Regions from separate parts of the Halorhodospira halophila SL1 genome, predicted to be linked through region 1. Evidence: predicted binding sites of a transcription regulator. Region 1 holds the regulator's gene; each other region holds the start of a gene.

Evidence for each region. Region 1 encodes sigma-54, which starts transcription at its own class of promoters, with help from an activator protein. Its sites were predicted from a motif close to TGGCANGNTNCNTGCTT; they were not measured.
Region 2: HHAL_RS02485 (flagellar basal body-associated FliL family protein) is a predicted target of sigma-54. The motif match lies at 5,042-5,058, and genes of this name have one in related genera.
Region 3: flgA (flagellar basal body P-ring formation chaperone FlgA) is a predicted target of sigma-54. The motif match lies at 3,959-3,975, and genes of this name have one in related genera.

What each region holds. Positions count from the first base shown of each region.
Region 1 is NC_008789.1:2,323,257-2,330,174, reverse strand. It holds gene HHAL_RS10755 (HPr kinase/phosphorylase) at 1-500, opposite strand, end outside; gene HHAL_RS10750 (PTS sugar transporter subunit IIA) at 497-967, opposite strand; gene hpf (ribosome hibernation-promoting factor, HPF/YfiA family) at 1,012-1,338, opposite strand; gene HHAL_RS10740 (RNA polymerase factor sigma-54) at 1,379-2,845, opposite strand; gene lptB (LPS export ABC transporter ATP-binding protein) at 2,886-3,611, opposite strand; gene lptA (lipopolysaccharide transport periplasmic protein LptA) at 3,615-4,142, opposite strand; gene lptC (LPS export ABC transporter periplasmic protein LptC) at 4,129-4,692, opposite strand; gene HHAL_RS10720 (KdsC family phosphatase) at 4,696-5,259, opposite strand; gene HHAL_RS10715 (KpsF/GutQ family sugar-phosphate isomerase) at 5,256-6,275, opposite strand; gene HHAL_RS10710 (ABC transporter ATP-binding protein) at 6,387-6,918, shown strand, end outside.
Region 2 is NC_008789.1:555,036-561,953, reverse strand. It holds gene HHAL_RS12470 (flagellar hook-length control protein FliK) at 1-886, shown strand, start outside; gene HHAL_RS02505 (metal ABC transporter permease) at 877-1,677, opposite strand; gene HHAL_RS02500 (ATP-binding cassette domain-containing protein) at 1,677-2,276, opposite strand; gene HHAL_RS02495 (metal ABC transporter substrate-binding protein) at 2,392-3,294, opposite strand; gene HHAL_RS02490 (porin) at 3,327-4,817, opposite strand; gene HHAL_RS02485 (flagellar basal body-associated FliL family protein) at 5,077-5,535, shown strand; partial or broken gene fliM (flagellar motor switch protein FliM) at 5,548-6,510, shown strand; gene fliN (flagellar motor switch protein FliN) at 6,690-6,918, shown strand, end outside.
Region 3 is NC_008789.1:591,679-598,596, reverse strand. It holds gene rpsP (30S ribosomal protein S16) at 1-20, shown strand, start outside; partial or broken gene rimM (ribosome maturation factor RimM) at 36-548, shown strand; gene trmD (tRNA (guanosine(37)-N1)-methyltransferase TrmD) at 526-1,320, shown strand; gene rplS (50S ribosomal protein L19) at 1,338-1,691, shown strand; gene HHAL_RS02675 (hypothetical protein) at 1,684-2,082, opposite strand; gene HHAL_RS02670 (flagella synthesis protein FlgN) at 2,143-2,670, opposite strand; gene flgM (flagellar biosynthesis anti-sigma factor FlgM) at 2,670-2,981, opposite strand; gene flgA (flagellar basal body P-ring formation chaperone FlgA) at 3,146-3,913, opposite strand; gene HHAL_RS02655 (chemotaxis protein CheV) at 4,077-5,012, shown strand; gene HHAL_RS02650 (CheR family methyltransferase) at 5,031-5,858, shown strand; gene flgB (flagellar basal body rod protein FlgB) at 6,003-6,410, shown strand; gene flgC (flagellar basal body rod protein FlgC) at 6,417-6,918, shown strand, end outside.

The DNA.
Region 1 (6,918 bases):
CTGCGAGCGCCGTGGTGCGCAACGGACACTGCGGCCCGGCTGCTGGACGCGGCCTCGACCAGCGGGGCCAGTGGACGGCGGTGGCTGTCGGTCAGGGTGATCCGGGGGAGGCTTAGCTCCAGCAGCCGACGGTGGTCGCGCCGACCATGCAGGGCGGCTTCGGCTTCGGTGGTGCCGGGGGTCGGCTGCAGCTGGATGCACAGTGCCACGGCGGCCTCGTTGCGGAATGCCTCAGGGCCGTAGAGTTCCGTGACATCCACCAGGCCCAGGTCACGCAGGTGCAACAGCCCCCGCCCCTGTTGGGGGCCGGTGCCGAGCAGACGGTCCCCCTCGCGGCGCAGCTGCACGGCGTCATCGGCCACCAGCGCGTGGCCGCGGTCGAGCAGGGCCAGGGCCGTATCACTCTTGCCCGCGCCGCTGGGCCCCTCGAGCAGAACCCCGCGACCGTGGACGGTGACCAGCAGACCGGGGATGACCGGCCCGTGCGCGGCCGTTTTCACGACGGGTCGGCTTGTGACTGCCATTCCCGCAGGGCCACCTGCAGTTCCTCACCGTCCGAGGAGCGGCGCAGCCGTTCGCACAGGCTGCTGTCGCTGAACATCTCGGCGAGGCTGGCCAGGATCTGCAGGTGCTCGTCGGTGAAGTGTTCGGGTACGACCAGGGCGAACAGCAGGTCCACGGGTGCCTTGTCGAAGGCGTTGAACTCGATGCCCCGATCCAGCTGGATCAGGGCGCCGATGGCGCGGTCAATCCCGTCGATGCGGGCGTGGGGTACGGCTACGCCGTGCCCCAGGCCCGTGCTGCCCAGCCGCTCACGGGCCAGCAGTCGGTTGCTGATTTCTCGGGCGTCGAGGCCGTCGCCGCTGGCCCCGATCAGTTCGCCTATGCGCAGGAGTACCTGCTCCTTGTCCTCGATGCCGCTCTCGCAGCGAACACGTTCCGGCGTGATGAGTTGCTCGATGTCCATGGAGTGTCCGATCGGCTGGCCCGCTGAACCGCGTCCCGCCACCTTTACAGGCTGGCCTTGAGGGACGCGCCCTGCCGTCGCTGATCGACGGCCTTCTCTTTGTGTTTCAGGACCTGACGGTCAAGCTTGTCCACGAGCACGTCAATGGCTGCATAGAGGTCTTCCTCAATGGCATCGGCAAAGACGCGCCCGCCGCCACCCCCGATGTGGATGACCGACTCGGCCTTCTGCTGTCTCTTCTCCACCGAGAGGATCACCTCGGTATCGATGACGTGGTCGAAGTGGCGTTGAATGCGTTGCATCTTCTCGTTGACATGCGCCCGGAGAGCCGGGGTGATCTCGACATGATGTCCACTGAGCTTGATCTGCATACCGCCTCCTGAACCCCTGCGGCCGGCAGAGCCGGGCGCCTCAGCGCCTCCGGGCCTCCTTGCGCTCCGCCGACGATGCGATGGACAGGGACTCCCGGTATTTGGCGACCGTCCGACGCGCCACCTGGATCCCCTCCTCATGAAGGATACGCGCAATCGCGCTGTCACTCAGCGGTTTTGCCCGATCCTCTTCGGCAATCAGTCGGCGGATCCGTGCCCGGATCGCCGTTGCCGAAGCCTCTCCGCCGTCGCTGGTCTGCACGTGGCTTGAGAAGAAGTACTTGAACTCGAAGGTGCCCCGGGGCGTGTGCATGTACTTGCTGGTGGTGATGCGAGAGATGGTGGACTCGTGCATCTCCACCGCCTCGGCGATCTCGCGCAGGACCAGTGGTTGCATCGCCTCCTCGCCGTGGTCGAGGAAACCCTGTTGCCGTTCCACGATGGCGCTGGCCACTTTGAGCAAGGTCTCATTCCTGCTGCGCAGGCTCTTGATCAGCCAGCGCGCCTCTTGGAGGTGGTTGCGCAGACAGTGGTTGTCCGCGCTCCGGTCTGCCCTGCGGATCAGGCTGGCGTAATACGCGTTGACGCGCAAGCGGGGGGCGGTTTCGCTGTTGAGTTCGACCTGCCAGGCGCCGTCGCGGCGCACCACCAGAACGTCGGGGATGACGTAGTCGGGCGTGGTGTCGCTAATCTGCGAGCCGGGTCGGGGGTCGAGGCTCTGGATCAGGCCGAGGATGCTGCCGAGGGCCTCGTCGCTGACCCCCAGAGCCCGGCCCAGGTCGTCGTATCGCCGCTCGGCGATCAGCCCCAGGTGCTCGAGCAGGGCGTGGCGGGCCTCTTCCCGCCACGGGGTGTCTTCGGGCAGCTGCTCGAGCTGGACGCACAGCGCTTCCTGGGGATCGCGGGCGGCGACGCCGGTCGGGTCGAGTCGCTGGACGCGCTGCAGCACCGCTTCGAGCTCCTCGGCGTCAACCTGCTCATCCTCCGGGCACCCGGCCAGTAGGTCGTCGGTGCTCTGGGTCAGGTAGCCGTCGTCGCCGACGGCGTCGACGATGACCTCGGCGATGGAGCGCTCGCGCGCGGAGAACGCCTCCAGCTCGATCTGTGCATGCAGGTGCTGCTGCAGGCTGTCGGAGGCGGCCGGCCGGTTGTCCAGGGTGTCGCGTTGGGCCGCCTCGTCGCCCGGCGCGCTCAGCGCCGTGCTGCCGTCGTAGATGTCGTCCCAGGAGGTATCCAGCGGTAGGTCCTCGGGGATGTCGTCGCCGGCAGGGTCGCTGGCCGGGGCCTCGTCCTCACGGGCCTCTTGTTCCTGCTGCTCGTGTTGCTCCTGCTCCTGCTGCTCGAGCTCGCCTTCCTCGTCGAGCTCGAGCATGAAGTTCGACTCCAGGGCCTGCTGGATCTCGGTGCGCAGCTCCAGGCTGGAGAGTTGCAGCAACCGGATGGCCTGCTGCAGCTGGGGCGTCATGGTCAGCTGCTGGCCGATGCGTAGCTGCAGCGACTGCTTCATGGCCGTGTCCGTCGTGCTTGCAGCATCCGTATACCGTCGCTCACAGGCGGAAGTCCTCACCCAGATAGACCTCGCGGACCCGCGGGTTGGCGAGCACGCTTTCGGCGTCGCCAGCGGCCAGAACCTCGCCGTCGCTGAGGATGTACGCGCGCTGCACGATCCCCAGTGTCTCGCGCACGTTGTGATCGGTGATCAGTACGCCAATACCGCGCTGCGCCAGCTGGCGGACGATGCGCTGGATCTCGCCCACCGAGATCGGGTCGACCCCGGCAAACGGCTCGTCGAGCAGTATGAACCGGGGGGCTGCCGCCAGGGCGCGGGCGATCTCCACGCGCCGGCGTTCGCCGCCGGACAGGGCGATGCCCGGGGAGTCGCGGACGTGGGTCACCCCGAACTCCTCGAGCAGGCGATCCAGCTCCTGTTCCCGCTCGGCGCCGCCGAGGTCGCCGCGTAGCTGCAGGATGGCCCGTACGTTATCCGCCACGCTCAGTTTACGAAAGACCGAGGGTTCCTGCGGGAGGTATCCGATGCCGAGGCGGGCCCGGGCGTGGATGGGCAGCCGGGTGAGGTCGTCGCCCTCCAGGGTGATCCGCCCCTCGTCGGCCTGGACCAGTCCGACGACCATGTAGAAGCAGGTGGTCTTGCCGGCGCCGTTGGGCCCGAGCAGGCCGACGATCTCGCCGTTGGCCACTTCGAGCCCGGCGCCGTTGACCACAGTGCGACCGCGGTAGCGTTTGGTCAGCCCTTCCGCACGCAGCGTGACCACCGGTCAGTCCTCCTCGCGCCGGGTCGGGTACAGGATGGTCCGCGCCCGCTGCCCTTCAGCGCCACGGGCCTTCATGATCTGTCCCTCCAGGTCGACATCGATGGTCTCGGCGGTGACCTGGTCGTCTCCCTGCCAGAGGCGCGCATCGCCCTGGAAATGGGCGCGTTCGGGCCCGCGGGTGTAGTACTCCATCCGCTTCGCCTCGGCGTGGACCGGGCGGGGCTGGTTCTCCGGGTGGTCGCGGTAGGTGGCGGGCGTTCCGTCAACGTAGACGTGGCTGAGGTCGCCGTCCTCGTCGGTATAGACCTCCATGCGGTCGCCGGTGATGCGCATCTCGCCCCGGGTGAGCACGGCATCGCCCTCGTAGACGCTGACCCCGGCAACGGCGTCGACGTCCACACTGTCGGCCTCGAGTTCCACCGGCGCGTCCTCGCGCTGCTCCATCGCCGCCGCCGGTAGGGCGGCGATGGCGAGCAGCGCGGCGCCAAGAAGCCGCACCCGGGTGCGGCCCGTGGTCTCAATGCAGCCCATACTCCCCCCGGACATCGGCGTGCAGGCGCAGTCGGTCGGTTCGGTAATCCAGCGTCATGCCAGTGCCGCGCAGGGTGCCGGCCGGCTCGCGGGCGGTGACCGCCTCGGTGGTGCGGGCCTCGCCGGCGCGCAGATCTACCAGCAGGTTGCGGGTGGCGATATCCAGCGCTGGGCGTGTGCCCTGGGCCGGACGGTGAATATCCACTTCGTCGAACAGGCGGACCTCCGCGCCCTCGCGCTCGGCGATGCCGAAGGGGGCGCGGGCCTCCCAGGTGGCGCCGTCCCGCGAACGCATGCGCAGATCCGGCTCGACGATCTCCAGTTCGCCGCGACCGGGGAAGTGTTCGCCGGTGTGCCCGTGGAGGGCGGCCCGGCGCTGGCCCTGCTCGTCGAAGTCGACCATCGTGAACCCTTCCAGGAAGAAGTCCGGGCGCTCCTCAGGCGGCTCGGTGGTGTCTGGTTCGGGCGGCGTCGGATCCCGGGTCAGCAGCAGGCTGAGGAGTACGATGAACCCGAGGGTTGCCAGGGGGAAGAGGGCTCCGCGGCGCATGGTTCAGCCTTCTGCCCGGCGCAACATCGGTTCGAGCTGCCCCTGGGCGTGGAGGATCAGTTCGGCCACCTCGCGGACGGCGCCCCGCCCCCCGGGGCGCACGGTGACCCAGTCGGCGTGGGCGTGCAGGTGGGGGTGGCCGTCCGCTACCGCGACGCCGAATCCGGCGTGGCGGACGGCCGGCAGGTCGATGAGGTCGTCGCCGGTGTAGGCGCACGCCTCCAGGGCGAGGCCGAGGCGCTCGGCCACCTCGACGAGGGCCTGACCCTTGTCTGAGCGGCCGCGCAGCACATGGCGGACACCCAGCTCCTCGGCCCGGCGCATGACCGCGTGGCCGCCCCGGGCAGTGATCCAGCCCACCTCGATGTCGGCGTCCTGGAGCATCCGCAGCCCCTTGCCGTCGTGGATGTGGAACGCCTGCAGCGGGTCACCGCTGCCGCCCACGAAGACGGTCCCGTCGGTGAGGACGCCGTCGACGTCGAACAGGGCCAGGCGCACCGATTCGGCGCGGCGCAGGACCTCCGGGGCAGGCGGCTCGCAGTAGGGGCGGGGGACGGTGGTGCTCATACGACTCCGGCGCGCAGCAGGTCGTGCATGTTCAGGGCGCCGACGAGTCGGCCCTCGGCATCGGTGACCAGTAGGCCGTTGATGCGGTGGCGCTCCATGCGCTCGGCTGCCTCGGCGGCCAACAGGTCCGGCGAGGCGGTTTGTGGGCTCGGGGTCATCACGGCCTCGATGGGGGTCTGGTGGATGTCGGCGCCGCGGTCCAGGGTCCGTCGCAGGTCGCCGTCGGTAAAGATGCCTAGTACGCGGTGCTGCTCGTCGACGATGGCGGTCATGCCCAGCCCCTTGCGGCTGATCTCCAGCAGGGCGTCGCGCAGTGGGGTGCCTGGTTGGACCCGTGGGACGCGTTCGCCGGTCTGCATGATGTCGTCGATGTGCAGCAGCAGTCGGCGCCCCAGTTTGCCCCCGGGGTGGGAGCGGGCGAAGTCTTCCGCGGTGAAGCCGCGGGCATCGAGCAGTGCCACGGCCAGGGCGTCGCCCATGGCCAGGCTGGCGGTGGTGCTGGCGGTGGGGGCCAGCCCCAGGGGGCAGGCCTCCTGCTCGACGCTCACATCCAGGTGGACCGAGGCCGCCTGGGCCAGGGTCGAGCCCGGGCGGCCGGTGAGGGCGATCAGGGGCACGCCCAGGCGCTTGATCAGCGGCACGATGGCGGTGAGCTCATCGGTCTCGCCGGAGTTGGACAGGGCTACCACGACGTCGTCGGCGGTGACCATGCCCAGATCGCCGTGGCTGGCTTCACCGGGGTGGACGAAGAACGCCGGCGTGCCGGTGCTGGCCAGGGTGGCCGCCATCTTCGAGCCGATGTGTCCGGACTTGCCCATGCCGGTGACGATCACCCGGCCGCGGCAGGCGAGCATATGGCGGCACGCCTCGCTGAAGGGCTGATCGATGCGCTCGCCGAGGGCGGCGACGGCGTCGGCCTCCAGCTGCAGGACCGCGCGGCCGAGGGCCTGGAGGCGTTCGTCCCCCGCGTCCGGGGCCCCGAGGTGTCGTTCGATCAGGGTGCGCATGGGAGTCATACCGCCATTCTACGACATCTACGCGCGGGATCGGGCAACCCGGGGACGGAATTGACCGTCCTGGCGCGGGGATGGATACTGCCGGTCACTTTTTCGTAACCGAGTAGGGCGATGGGCGTCGCAGACACCGGCGACGAGGTCCTGGCCCGCGTGCGCGACCTGCGCGTCGAGCGCAACGGCCGGAAGATCTTTGATGGCGTGAACCTCGACATCCGTCGGGGCTGGGTGACGGCCATTATGGGCCCGAGTGGCTCAGGCAAGACCACGATCCTGCGCGTGCTGGGCGGGCAGCTTCGCCCCCAGGCCGGGTCCGTGGAGGTCATGGGCGGGGAGGTGACCGGTCTCGGCCGTCAGGCGCTCTATCAGCTGCGCCGGCGTATGGGCGTCTTGTTCCAGAGCGGCGCGCTGTTCACTCACCTGTCCGTCTTCGAGAATGTCGCCTTCCCTCTGCGTGAGCACACCCGGTTGCCCGATTCCCTGCTCGAGACCCTGGTTCTGCTCAAGCTCGAGGCGGTGGGGCTGCGCGGCGCCCGTCACCTGATGCCGGCGGAGCTCTCCGGTGGCATGGCACGGCGGGTCGCCCTGGCCCGGGCCATCGCCCTGGATCCGGCGCTGGTGATGTACGACGAACCCTTCGCCGGGC
Region 2 (6,918 bases), 910 kb from region 1:
GGTCCTCCAGGCCCTGGCCGAGCTGGAAGACGAGGGGCTCTCGGGCAAGGAGCTGATCGCCACGCTGCAGGAGCGCCTGGCCCACCTGGACGACCCCGAGCACACTGCCGACGCCGAGGGCCTGGCCGCCGTCGCCGCCAGCACCGCCACGCTCTTCGGCGGGGGCATCGGTGACGAGCCGGAGGGCGGGCGCAACACCGCCCTCGGCGATCAGATCACCCGGGAGCTGCGCGCCGGCGGGCTCCTCCATGCCGCCTCGGGCGGGCTGGATCTTTCCGGCGGGCAGACCGGCACCCAGGGCGGGCAGACCGGTAGCGGCGAGCGCAGCCCCGCCGCCGAGGCCCTGCTCCAGGCGCTGCAGCCAGGCAGCCGCGGCGGTGACGAGGGCAGTGCCGCCCGCGGTGAGTTCAGCGGGCTGCTGGCTGCCGCCCAGGGGCTGGACGGCAGCCAGCGCGGGGGCGGCATGCAGTTCACCGTGCAGCAGCCGGTGGGCCAGCAGGGCTTCACCCCGGCCGTTGGCGAGCGGGTGGTGTGGATGGTCAACGAGAACATCCAGCAGGCCCGGTTACAGCTCAACCCCCCCGGGCTCGGCCCGCTGGATATCCAGATCAACGTCGGTGACGAGCGCACCACGGTGAATATCACCACCCACAACGCCGCCACCCGCGAGGCGCTGGAGCAGGACCTGGAGCGGCTCAAGCAGCTCCTCGCCGACCAGGGCCAGGGCGAAGTGGACGTGAACATCTCCCAGGGCGAGGGCGGTGAAGCCGAAGACACCGACCCGGAGACCGGCGAGCCCCTACAGGCCGCCGCGGGTCCGGGCGAGGAGGGCGATGAGGCCGCCGCCGGTAGTGCCGGCCGCGGCCTGGTGGATCACTACGCCTGATGCCGGCCGCCGAGTCGGCCCGCGGCCAGGCGCAGCGGTGCCAGGGCTGCGGCGATGCCCACCAGCACCGTGGCGAAGGGTAGGTCCAGGGCCATCGCGGTCACGAACGACGCGGTGTAGATCGCTGCCGCCAGCCCCGCGGTCCAGGCCACGGCACGTCGCCACCCCCCGGCCAGGGCGAAGGCCAGCCACGCCGGGATGAAGACCAGGGCGAAGGCGGCCATCACCCCCATTACCAGCGCGGTGATCGCCACCACCGCCGCAGCGATCAGATCGAAGCCCAGGGTGACCGGCCACAGCGGCTTGCCGTTGGCAGCGTCGTGGCCGGGGAAGAGCTCGTGGCGCAGCAGCCGCCGCGAGAGCATCGGCAGCACCAGTGCCGTGGTGCCGGCGACGGCCAGCGTGGCCCACAGCTCCTCCGCGCCGACGAAGTAGAGTTGCCCCTCGATCAGGTTCTCGCCAAGGAGCTTGGCGTGGTAGGTCATCGAGGCGCCGAGCATCATGGCCGCCCAGCCGAAGAGGATCAGCCAGGCGTAGACGTCGTTGCCGGTGCGGTGCAGGGCGCCCTTGATCGCCACCGCTACCGCACTCGCTCCCAGGGCGGCCGCCAGCGGCGGTGCGCCCAGCAGCAGTCCCGCCACGCCGCCGGCACCGGCCAGGTGGGCGAAGCCCAGGGCGGCCAGCCACTCGCCGCGCAGGCGCAGGTACAGCCCGACCACCGCCACCGCCACGGCGGCGGTCAGTCCGGCGAAGAAGGGCAGGCGGAACAGCGGGTCGAAGAGCAGCTCCATTACGCCGCTGCCTCCGTCTGCTGCAGGCGTCCGCCCGGCTCCAGGGTGACGACCCGGTGGCAGACCTGGCGGATGAAGTCGGCGTCGTGGCTGATGACCAGAGCGCCGCGCCGGGCGTCGAGCCGGGTCAGTCCCTCGATGAGCAGCTGCCGGCCGCGGGCGTCGAGGTTGTTGGTGGGCTCGTCGAGGAGTACCAGGCCCCCGGGGTGGCCGAGCACCGACCAGACCAGCAGGCTCTGCCGCTGGCCGCCGCTGAGCCGGTCGATGCGCCGGCGCAGCAGCGGCTGCAGGGGCTCCGGCAGGATGCCCGGGTCGGCGCCCATGAGCGCCAGGAGCTCATCGCCGCGCAGGGGTAGCTCGCCGCCCTGGTAGGGGGCCTGGGACTGGCAGGCGATGCCGGCGCCGCTGCGGGTGTGCACCCGGCCGCCGAAGCGCTGCGCCCGGCCGGTAAGGACACTGAGCACGGTGCTCTTGCCGGAGCCGTTGGGGCCGGCCAGGCCGATGACCTCGCCGGGGTGGACCTGGAGCGAGATCGGGCCGACCACCGGCTCGGCATAGCCGGCCTGCAGCTGCTCGACCTCGAGGAGCGGTTGCGCCACGGTGGAACCTTCTGGTTCGGGGGAACGAAACGGGCGGGGGTGCCCCGCCCGAGGCCGCCTTATGGTAAGGGGCACGGCGCCGGCTGACCAGCCTGCGCCGCGCCCATCGGTCGGCTCAGGAGGCTGGCGAGGCGATGGCCTCAACCAGGTCGTCGATGACCTGGAAGTAGTCCTCGGCGTCGCCGTCCACCGGCACCTGGGTGGGCAGGCTGTAGTAGGACCAGCCCAGCTGGCGTTCGATAAAGCGCGCGCCGTCCGCCGGCTGGAAGTCGGTGAACAGGGTGACCCCCCGCTCGTCGCCCAGCTCGTTAACCAGCCGCCGGAGGTGGCGGGCCGTTGGCGGCACCCCGGGCAGCGGCTCCAGGTAGCCGTGCAGCGGTACATCCAGGCGGTGGAGGAGGTAGTCGATGTCCTCGTGGAAGAGGAGCACCCCGGGGGCGTCGGCGACGCGCGCCTCCCAGTCCGGCATCCGCTCCTCGACGGCGGCCTGGAAGGCGTCGGCGTTGTCGTAGAAGGTCTCGGCGTGCTCCGGGGCCAGGTCGGCCAGACGCGAGGCGAGGGCCTGGCCGACCTCGGCCAGGCGCACCGGATCCAGGTAGACGTGGGGGTTGCCCGCCGGGTGGACGTCGCCCCGGGCGCGGTCGGCGTGGCCGGTCTGGCCGATCAGCTCCACCTGGGCGGCGGCCTCGAAGTAGCCGTCCTGGCCGATCTGTACATCCGGGTTGTTGGCCCCGCGGATGGCGGCGGGCACCCAGCCCTCCTCCAGTTCGGCGCCCACGGAGACGATCAGATCGGCCCCGCGCAGGGCGGCCATCATCGACGGCCGCGCCTCGAGGTAGTGGGCGTCGCGGTCCGGCGGGGCCATGGTGGTGACCTCCACATGGTCGCCCCCCACCTCCTGGGTGATCATGGCCATGTTGGTGGTGGTCGCGGCCACCTCCAGCCGCTCCGCCGCGGCCGGGCCGGCGGCGAGGGCGGTGCTGAGGACCGCGGCGGCAAGGATGCGCTTGAACATCATTCGACTCCCTCTGCGATTGCGGCGCGGCGCGCTCAGAACGGATGGGCGCCGTGGGCGCCGAGGCTCAGGTTGTACTGGAGCATGACCTGCCAGGCGTCCTCGTCGTGCGTATCCGGGTCGTCCGGCGTGCCGTCAGCAAAGTCCGAATAGTTCACCTGCGCCCGGATGTAGGAGAAGTGCGACGGGTAGAAGGTCACATTGGCGGAGTAGCGGTAGGAGGTGTCCAGGTCCGTGTAGCCGTTGCCGTCATCCCGATCATGCCACGCCTGGTTCTCGAGCAGGCCCAGCGCCTCGGCGCGGATGCCGGAGCGCCAGCGCGGGGCAATGCCATAGACGGCCTGCACGTAGAGACCATCCTGTTTGAAACTGCCCGAGGTCCCGTCGGCATCTGCAGTCTCTCGTTCCCAGTTGTTGGCATCGTCGTGGTTGTAGTAATAGAAATCGGAATCGATGTTCCTGTAGAAGTACTCGCCTTGGAGCGTCAGTTGGCCGGCGCCCTGGTAGCTACCTGGCGGATCGAACTTGTAGACGGCATCGAGGCCAGCAAACCAGGCGTCCCCATCCCAGGCTTCGACGCGAAGGCCTTCGCTGTGCTCTTCCATCCGTTGCCACGCGCTGGCGTATCCAGCCGAGGCGCCAAACTGCGCGGCGTGGTTGAAGCCCAGGTCGGGCCCCCACTTGGCGAAGAGCGTGGCAAGCCGAGGTCCCGTTGAGTCGGAGAAGGGGAGATCCAATTCTTCCGTCCTGTGGCGCTCCGGCGCGCCGTCTCCATCGATCCAACCGGGCCGTGTGCTTGTCTCGCCCTCATAGGCCGCAATCCCGCTCGTCTCCCCCTCCAGGATCTCGGCGCCGAACTTCAGGTAGGTCCGGGTCGGTGCCAGCCAGTTGAGTTGCACGCCGGTCTCCTGGATGCCGTGGTCGCCGAAGAGGTGTTCGCTGACCAGCGGGCGGTCCACGAAGTCCCACTCGTGGGGGTGCTGGCTGTTGATGTAGCCGATATCCGAGAGGAAGCGCCCGGCCTTCACCTGCAGGCCCCAGGGCAGGGCGCGGGTGGTGAAGTACGCCTCCTCCAGGTCGATGTGGTCGGTGCCCTCGACCACCAGCATGGCGAAGGCGTCGAAGTACGGGTCCACCGAGGCCTCGAAGGCGAACTCCGTCTCGCGCAGCTGGAAGCCGTCCTCAATGCCGTGGGCGTGATCGTGGCCGTGGCCATGCCCGTGGCTGTGGCCCATGCCGAAGCCGCCGGGGTCGCCGACGTGGCCGGAGAACTCGTTGCCGTAGACGCCGTCGAAGATGACCGAGATCGACGGGTTCATCAGCGTGCCGGCGCCGATCTGTTCGCTGGAGGCGCTGGCCCGTTGCATCGGCCCCGGATCGGCGCTGACCGTGGGCTCCGGACCCGGCTCCACGGCGGGGTCGTCAGCGGGCGACTGGGCGTGGGCGCTGCCGAGCAGCAGCGTCGCACTGCCCAGGCCGGTGGCCAGCAGGGCCGGCCGGCGGCGGTGGGCGTGGTATCGTGGCATGGTTTGGCTCCCCCCCTGGATTGAGTTGGTCGCCGGACGGTGGCGGTCGATCCCGCCTCGGGTGTAGATCAAGTTCCCGGCGGCGGCGGCCGATAGCATCGGAAGAGGGACAGGCCGTCCGGCGTAGGATGCAAGGTATTTGCATCTGCAATACGGTGTCAAGAGACAGCGTCGCCGGGTTATGCGGTAGCATGGGGGTGCCGGCAGCAAGGGCGCCGACGTCACGGCACAGTCAGTGCATCACAGGGCACGGGGAGGCATGCCAGTGCCGAAGATTGTCTACATATTCATGGGGATCATGGCGTTGATGATGGTCGCGACCATGGGCACCGTGGGGGCCCTGGCCTTCGGCTACATCACACCGCCGGGGATGCATGCGGAGGCCGAGCCGGATCTGGGCGATCCGCAGTATCTCAAGCTCGAGCCGCCGCTGACCGTCAACTTCGAGCGCGGGCAGCGGATCAGCTACCTGCAGGCCGAGGTCGAGGTGATGGCGCGGGCCGACGAGCCGCTATCCGGAGTCGAGCGGCACATGCCAGTGATCCGTAACAACCTGCTGATGCTCTTCTCCGACCAGAGCTTCGAGGATCTCAATACCCGGGCCGGGCGGGAGGAACTGCGCCACGCCTCGCTCGAGGAGATCAACAACATCCTCGATGAGCGCGGGGTCGATGGCGAGATCGAGGCGGTCTACTTCACCAGTTTCGTGATGCAGTAGCGGGCGGTCGTCATGTCGCAGCAGGATATCCTCAGCCAGGACGAGATCGACGCGCTCCTCCACGGGATCGACGACGGCGACGTCGATACCGAGGAAGAAGAGGATTCCGGCGAGCTCCGGCCGTATACCTTTACCGCCGAGGAGCGCATTGTCCGGGGTCGGATGCCGACCCTGGAGATGATCAACGAGCGCTTCGGGCGGCTGTTCCGCATCGGCCTGTTCAACATGCTCCGTCGCACGCCGGAGGTCTCGGTCACCGGCGTGGAGATGATGAAGTTCGGCGAGTACGTCCACACCCTGTTCGTGCCCACCAGCCTGAACATCATCCGCGTGCCGCCGCTGCGCGGCTCCGGGCTATTCGTCATCGACCCCAAGCTGGTCTTCCTGGTGGTGGACAACTTCTTCGGCGGCGGCGGGCACTTTTACCTGAAGGTGGAGGGGCGCGAGTTCACGCCCACCGAGCAGCGGGTCATCCGCCTGATGCTCGACCAGGCCTTCGACGACCTGCGCGAGGCGTGGAACCCGGTGCTGGGCGTGGACTTCGAGTACGTGAACATGGAGGTCAACCCCCAGTTCGCCAACATCGTCAGCCCCACCGAGGTGGTGGTGGTCAGCAAGTTTCACGTCGAGCTCGACGGCGGCGGCGGGGATATCCACGTCACCCTGCCGTACACCATGGTCGAGCCGATCCGCGAGATCCTCGACGCCGGCGTGCAGTCCGATCGCAACGACGTCGACGACCGCTGGGCCAAGGCGCTGCGCGAGGAGATGAAGACCGCGCCGGTGACCCTGCACAGCACCCTGGCTCGCTCCGAGATCACCCTGCGCGATCTGATGCACCTCAAGGCCGGCGATGTCATCCCCATCGAGATGCCCGAGCGGGTGGTGGTTGAGGTTGAGGAGGTGCCGGTCTTCTACGGCACCTACGGGGTGTGCGAAGGGAACGCCGCCCTGCGCATCGACGAGAAGGTGCAGGCGCCGGAGCGCGAGACGCTGCTCCCGGAGCGCGATCAGGTCCGCCGCGAGGAGCGCGAGCGGGACGATGAGCCGGTGCAGCAGCGCATCAACCGGATCACCGCCGAGCAGCGCAGCAGCGTCGCCGAGTCGGACGAGGCGCCGGAGCGCCCCCAGAGCAGCCACAGGGTGGATGAGTCATGAGCGACGAGAAAGACAAGCAATCGTCGGCCGAAGACGACTGGGCCGACGCCCTGGCCGAGCAGGAGGGCCAGGGGGGAGAGGGCATCGACGACGAAGCCCTGGCCGAGGAGTGGGCGGCCGCCATGGAAGAGGGCGGCGGCGCGGCCGAGGAGCCCCCCGAAAAGGGTGCGAAGGGCGCCGGCAAGGGCAGCAGCGGGGCCGGCCGCTCGGTGGATCTCGATGAGT
Region 3 (6,918 bases), 950 kb from region 1:
CCGAGCAAGCGGCTCAGTAAGTCGGTTCGCGATCCATGCCGGATCGTGAGCCCAGGCGGGTCATCGTCGGCCGGGTTGTCGGCCTGTTCGGTGTCAACGGCTGGGTCAAGGTCTACTCTTACACCCAGCCCAAGGCCGGGCTGTTCGAGTACCCCGATTGGCACCTGGCTACCGCCGATGGCTGGCAGGCTGCGCGGCTCGAAGCGGGACAGGAGCAGGGCAAGAGACTGATCGCCCGTATCGCCGGCGTAGAGGATCGCGACCAGGCGAGGCAGTGGGTCGGCAGCGACATCGCGGTGGCGCGGGAGCTGTTGCCGGAGCCGTAACCCGGCGAGTACTACTGGGTCGACCTGGAAAGTCTCACGGTCCGGACCGTCGACGGCGTCGAACTCGGCGTGGTCAGCCATCTGTTCGAGACCGGCGCCAACGATGTGATGGTCGTGCGCGGCGAGCGAGAGCGGCTGATCCCGTTCACCCTCGACCACGTCGTTCAGCGGGTCGATCAGCAGGAAGGCGTCATCGAGGTTGACTGGGACCCCGAATTCTAGACGCATCGACGTCATCACCGTCTTCCCGGAGATGGTCGAGCAGGTGGCGCGCTTCGGGGTGGTCGGGCGCGCGGCCGAGCGGGGCCTGATCGAGCTGAGCGCCTGGAATCCGCGGGATTATGCCGAGGACCGCCACGCCACCGTGGACGATCGGCCCTACGGCGGCGGGCCGGGCATGGTGATGAAGGTGGCGCCGCTGCACCGGGCCATCCAGGCAGCGCGGGCGGCCGATCCCCGCCCGGCCCGGGTGATCCACCTCAGCCCCCAGGGGGCGCGGCTGGATCAGGATAGGGTGGCGCGGCTGGCGGCCTGCGAACGCGTGATCTACCTCTGCGGCCGCTACGAGGGCATCGACGAGCGGCTGCTCGAGGCCGAGGTGGACGAGGAGTTGTCCATCGGCGACTACGTCCTCAGCGGTGGCGAGCTGGCGGCCATGGTGGCCATCGACGCCGCCACGCGACTGGTGCCGGGGGCGCTCGGCCACGAAGATTCGGCGGCCGAGGACTCCTTCGCCACCGGGTTGCTGGACCACCCGCACTATACGCGCCCGGAGGTCTACGAGAGGCGCGGCGTGCCGGAGGTGCTGCGCTCCGGTGACCACGGGGCGGTCGACACCTGGCGGCTCAAGCAGGCCCTGGGGCGGACTTGGTTGCGTCGCCCGGATCTGCTCGCCGGGCGGGAGCTGGACGAGCGGCAGCGCCGCTTGCTGGATGAATTCATCGCCGAGCACCGCGCTGAGGCGCGGGCCGGCAACGATCACGACGAAACGTAGAACCGAGGGGAATCGTCATGAACGTCATCGACGAACTGGAGCGCGAGCAGATCGAGACGTGCAAGCACACGGTGCCGGAGTTCGCCCCGGGCGACACCGTGCTGGTGCAGGTGTGGGTGCGTGAGGGCGGTCGCGAGCGCGTCCAGCCCTTCGAGGGCGTGGTCATCGCCAAGCGCAAGCGAGGCCTGAACTCCTCGTTCACCCTGCGCAAGACGTCCCACGGCGAGGGTGTGGAGCGCGTCTTTCAGACCTACAGCCCGCAGATCGAGAGCATCAAGGTCAAGCGTCGCGGCGACGTGCGCCAGGCCAAGCTCTACCACCTGCGCGAGCTCAGCGGCAAGGCGGCGCGCATCAAAGAGAAGATCAACTAAGGGCGTCGATCGCCCGGCTCATCCGGCTGGCGGCGGGTTCGTGGGCGGTGTCGCGCACGGACTCGGCCGCCCGCTCCGGATTGTCCAGGATGCGCTCCCGGGTCTCCTCGGCCAGGGCGCGTGCCTCCTCCCGATCACGCGGTACCTCCCCGGTGGCCGATTCCGGCTGCGAGGCGGTGACCGCCACCCGATCGTCGACACGCATCGACGTGGGGTCCCGATCGCGGCTCCCGCCCACGCGCTGTTCGTCCTGGATCCGTTCCGCAGTCCCCCCAACGGTCCCGTCCCGCTCCGCCCGTAGGGCCTCTTCGCGACGTTGCTCGGCGCCCCGCTCGGCGTGGTGCGGGCGTGACGCCTCGTGGCTGGCTGTGGCGGGGTCGATTTCGGTCATGGCTGCCTCCCTCGTTCCATCCCATCAAGATAGCACGTGGGCGGCGGAGGGAAGGGTCGCTCAGGCCTGGGTGATGCGCCGGGAGCGATCGCTGGTGGTGTAGCCGCCGTGGGTCCCGTAGGTGAGCTCGTCGGTGCGCTGGTGGGCCCCGGTGGCGAGGTCGAGCAGGCGTCGGGTGTGGTCGAGGTTGCGGTGGATGAGGCGGCCGTTGGCCTCGTTGCGGGCCTGGATGGTTCGCAGCAGCTGCTCCAGCTCGCCCCAGGCGGTGCGGAGCGACTCGGGCGCCGTGCGGAGCATCGCCCGCACGCCGGCGGTTCCTGCCGGGTAACCGGCCTCGGTGAGGACGCGGCGCAGTTGCTGCTCGGCCTCTTCCAGTGCCTCCACCTGCGCGGCCTTGTGACGCAGTATCTCATCGAAGCCGTCGAGTTCCCGGTCGATCAGTCTCCGGGCCTCGAGCTCAAGAGTCTCGGCGAGCTCGCCAGCCCGCACCTGGCAGCGTTCGACACGCACAGCCAACCTCTGCGCCAGCTCCGTATCCAGGGGCTGGCGGGGTGGATGACCACTGCGGTCATGCTCCGCCGGGGTCATCACGACTCGACCAGGGCCTCAAGCTCAGCGAACTTCTTGGCGACCTTCTCGGCGTCGACCGGGTAGTCGCCGTTGGCGATCCGTTCCTTGATGGCCTCGACCCGGTCCCGGTCGACTTCCGGGGTCTGGTCGATGCGCTCGCGGACCGTCTGCAGTCGTTCCGAGGTCGCTGCCTCGTCGGCGCCGCCAGCGGCGCCCTTGCTCGGGGCGTTCGGCGCCTCATCAGCGCCGCCGCTCTTCTGCCCCTTGCCCGGTTGCGCAGTAGCGGGTCCGACGGGGCGTGGACCCCCTCCTTCAATCGGATTGGACATCGGGCTCTCCTCAAAACCTTTCCTGTGCGGGCTGCACCACCGATCCCTGGCGTGCATGGACCCGTGCTATCCGTTTCTATCGGCGGGCCAGGCAGGAACTTGAGTCCTCGCTGCCGACACTTTGGCCCAGGACGTCGCCAACAGCAACTCCTTGCGTATGCGGTCTAATCGCCGACCCGGACCTGCCCCTCGCCGACCACGCGTGCCTGGATCTCCCGTCCGGAGTCCAGGTTCTCCACCCGGATCCGCTCGCCCTCCTGCCCGTGCTCTAGCGCGCGACCTCGGCTGCTGATCTGAATGGCGCCGCCGTTGCCGGCCGTGATGGTCACCCGATCGTTGCGCTCGACCAGGCGCGGGGGCTGAACATGGTTGCCGGTGATCGCCGCCCCCTCGCGCAAACTACGCCGCACCGCCTGGCCGATGAGTGGCGCCGGGTCGCGGTAGAACTCGCCGCGGATCCGCCGTGCATCCCGCGTGGCGGTGCGCAGATCCCCCGCCGACACCCGCTGCCCCCGCCGCAGGTTGCGCGTGGCCACTACCATCTCGGTCTTCAGGGTGGTCTCCATGCGCACGTAGACCGTCCACGGTGCCTCGCCGCCGCAGCTCACGCCGACGGTGCTCGTCTGCTGGGGGCTGCGGCCGCGAGGGATAAACGCCTCCAGGTCGCCCTCGTCACAGGCGCGCAGATTCAGTCGCTGGTCCACCCCGCGCGCTTCGACCGCCACCTCGTCGTACTCCCCGATCAGTTCCTCCCGCAGGAACGACTCCGCCGCCTCGCGGATCGCATCCGGCGACTGGGTGTTGGCCTCCACTGTCGCCGCCGGCGTCCACAGCGACAGCGCCAACAATACGACGCCGAGGCGCCAGCCGGGCGACGGTGGCACGCCGCCCCGGGGACGGCGGGCGTGGGCGGTGCCGGCGGGTTGGTTCATCGTCTCGGGTGCAACCTCCATTCGATTCGCGGTCCCCGCACAAGAATGCAAAGGGCATGCCGCAGCGGTGCCGGCTTTCCCTCATCCGGCTGCCGGATTAACATGGCGCGAGTGGACGGGGGGTCCTCCCCCGAGGCGCACGCCGAGTAAGGAGCTGTCAGTGATGGCCGGAATCATGAGCTCCGTCGACCAGCGGACCCAGCTGGCCGGCCATAACCGCATGGAGTTGCTGCTCTTCCGCTTCGAGGGGCGGCAGCGCTACGGGATCAACGTGTTCAAGGTCCGCGAGGTCATTCCCGCGCCGGAGCTGAGCTACGTGCCCCACGCCCATCCGGCCTCCTGCGGCATCGCCTACATCCGCGGCCACACGCTCTCGGTTCTGGACCTTAGCTACGCCACTGGTAACGGTCCCGTCACCAAGGAAGAGGGCAACTACATCATCGTCACCGAGTACAACCGTCAGGTCCAGGGGTTCCTGGTCGGCGGTGTGGACCGGATCGTCAACATCAACTGGCAGGATGTCCTTCCGCCGCCGAGTGGCGGCAGCGCCGGCAGCTACCTGACCGCCGTGGCGCGCTACGATGGACAAATGATCCAGATCGTCGACGTCGAGAAGGTCCTGGCCGAGGTCCAGCGCGCCGGCGGCGCCGATCCCGAGGTCACCGAGGGCGGCGGTGTGGATCGTGCCGAGGGGTCTGAGGCTTACAAGGTCCTGGTGGTGGACGACTCGGCGGTGGCTCGGGGGCAGATCAAACGCACCCTCGAGGAGATCGGCGTGCGCGTAGTCACCAAGAACAACGGGCGCGAAGCGCTGGAGCAGCTGCGCGCCTGGAAGGACCAGGACCCCTCGGGGCTCCGCGATCTGCTGATGGTGGTCTCCGATATCGAGATGCCGGTGCTCGACGGCTATACCCTGACGCGCTCCATCCGGCAGGATCCGGGGCTTTCCGGGGTTCACGTCTTGCTCCACTCCTCGCTCAGCGGTGTGTTCAACACCGAGATGGTGCGCCGGGTGGGAGCCGACGAGTTCCTGGCCAAGTTCCACTCCCAGGAGCTGGCCGAGCGGGTCGGCGCCCGGCTGGCCGAGCGAGGTGGGTGAGCATGAAAGGAGGACGGTTTGGCCGCGCTTTCCATCGGTGAGGAGGAGTACCAGGCGTTTGCGCGGTTTCTGGAGCGCGCCTGCGGCATCGTGCTTGGCCCGAGCAAGCAGTACTTGGTCGCCAGCCGGCTCGGGCCGCTGCTTGAGGCCGAAGGCATCCCGGATCTGGCCACCCTGGTCCAGCGCCTGGAGCAGCGGCCCACGGCGGATCTCAAGGGCCGGGTGATCGAGGCGATGACCACCAACGAGACCCAGTGGTTCCGCGACAGCTTCCCCTTTGACGTGCTGCGCAAACACCTGCTCCCCGAGATGGAGCGCCGCCGCGTCTGGCCGGTGCGCATCTGGTCCGCCGCCTGCTCGTCGGGCCAGGAGGCTTATTCAATCAGCATGACCGTGGACGAGTACAACGATGGTGGTGGCCGCATGGAGGCGGAGATTGTCGGGACCGACATCTCCGCCGGCATGGTTGAGGAAGCCCGCCGTGGGCGGTATACCGCCAATGTGGCGCGCCGGGGGCTGGCGCCCGAGCGTCAAAAGCGGTTCTTCGATGCCGTGGGGGAGAACGCCTGGGAGGTCAAACCGGCCGTCCGTCGGCGGACCAGTTTCCGCGTCCATAACCTGCTGGAGAGCTACGCCGGCCTGGGGCGTTTCGATATCGTTTACTGCCGTAACGTGCTGATCTACTTTGGGTGGGAGTCGCGGCGGGATATCGTCCAGCGGATCGCCGGGGTGACGCGACCTGGCGGGTATCTGATTGTCGGTGCCTCAGAGTCCCTCGCCCGTCACTCCGATGAGTTCGAACTCGTCCGTCTCGACGGCGGGGTGATCTACCGGCGGCGCGGCTGACGGAGGCATCCTGCCGCCGGGCGGCAAAGGTGTGCCGCCTATTGCCGCCGTGTTCCGCCTTAGTCGTTGATCTGTAACCCCCGTGCGTCTGGCACGCGAACTGCATAGAAATCCCGTGGACGAACAACACGGGAGCCCGCCACCATGCGGATCGGCTTCGATCAGGCCTTCTCGGTACCCGAGCAGGCCATGCGACTGCGCGGCGAGCGCAACGAGCTGCTCGCCTCCAACATCGCCAATGCGGACACGCCCGGCTACAAGGCGCGGGACATGGACTTTCGCGAGGCCATGCGCCAGGCCAGCGAGCCCCAGCCCCAACCGCTTCAGGCGACGAGCCCGCAGCACGTTCAGCCGCCGCCTTCATCCTCCATGGCGGCGGGTGATCCGAAATCTTTATACCGGGAGCCCCACGCCGCCTCCCTCGACGGCAACACCGTCGAGATGCACGTCGAGCAGGCCAAGTTTGCCGAGAACGCGGTGAACTACCAGGCCGCCGTGGACTTTCTCAACGGCCGGATCCAGAAGCTCACCGGCGCGATCCGAGGGGAGTAATCCGATATGTCCTTGATGAACGCCATCGACGTCGCCGGGACCGGGATGAACGCCCAGCAGCTGCGGCTCAATACCGTGGCCAGCAACCTCGCCAACGCCGAGACCGTGGCTTCCAGCCCCGAGGAGGCGTACCGCGCCCGGCAGCCGGTGTTCGCTGCGGCCCTGCATCAGGCCCAGGGCGGCTATCCCCAGGGGGGCGGTCCGCAGCCGGCGCATACGCCGACCTGGGCCGAGTCCGGTGGCCCCGTGGACCGGATCAGCCCGGTGAGCTTCCAGCGTCAGTTCTTTGGCGGCGAGCCCGCCGGTGTGCCGTCGGCCGGCGACCCTTACGCCAGTCCGTCGCCCAGCGTGCCGGTGTTCATGCCGGGGGTGGTGGAGAGCGATGCCGAGATCGAGCCGCTCTACCAACCGCACCATCCCCAGGCGGATGACGACGGCTACGTCTACCGCTCCAACGTCAATACCGTCGAGGAGATGACCAACATGATCTCGGCCTCGCGGTCGTTCC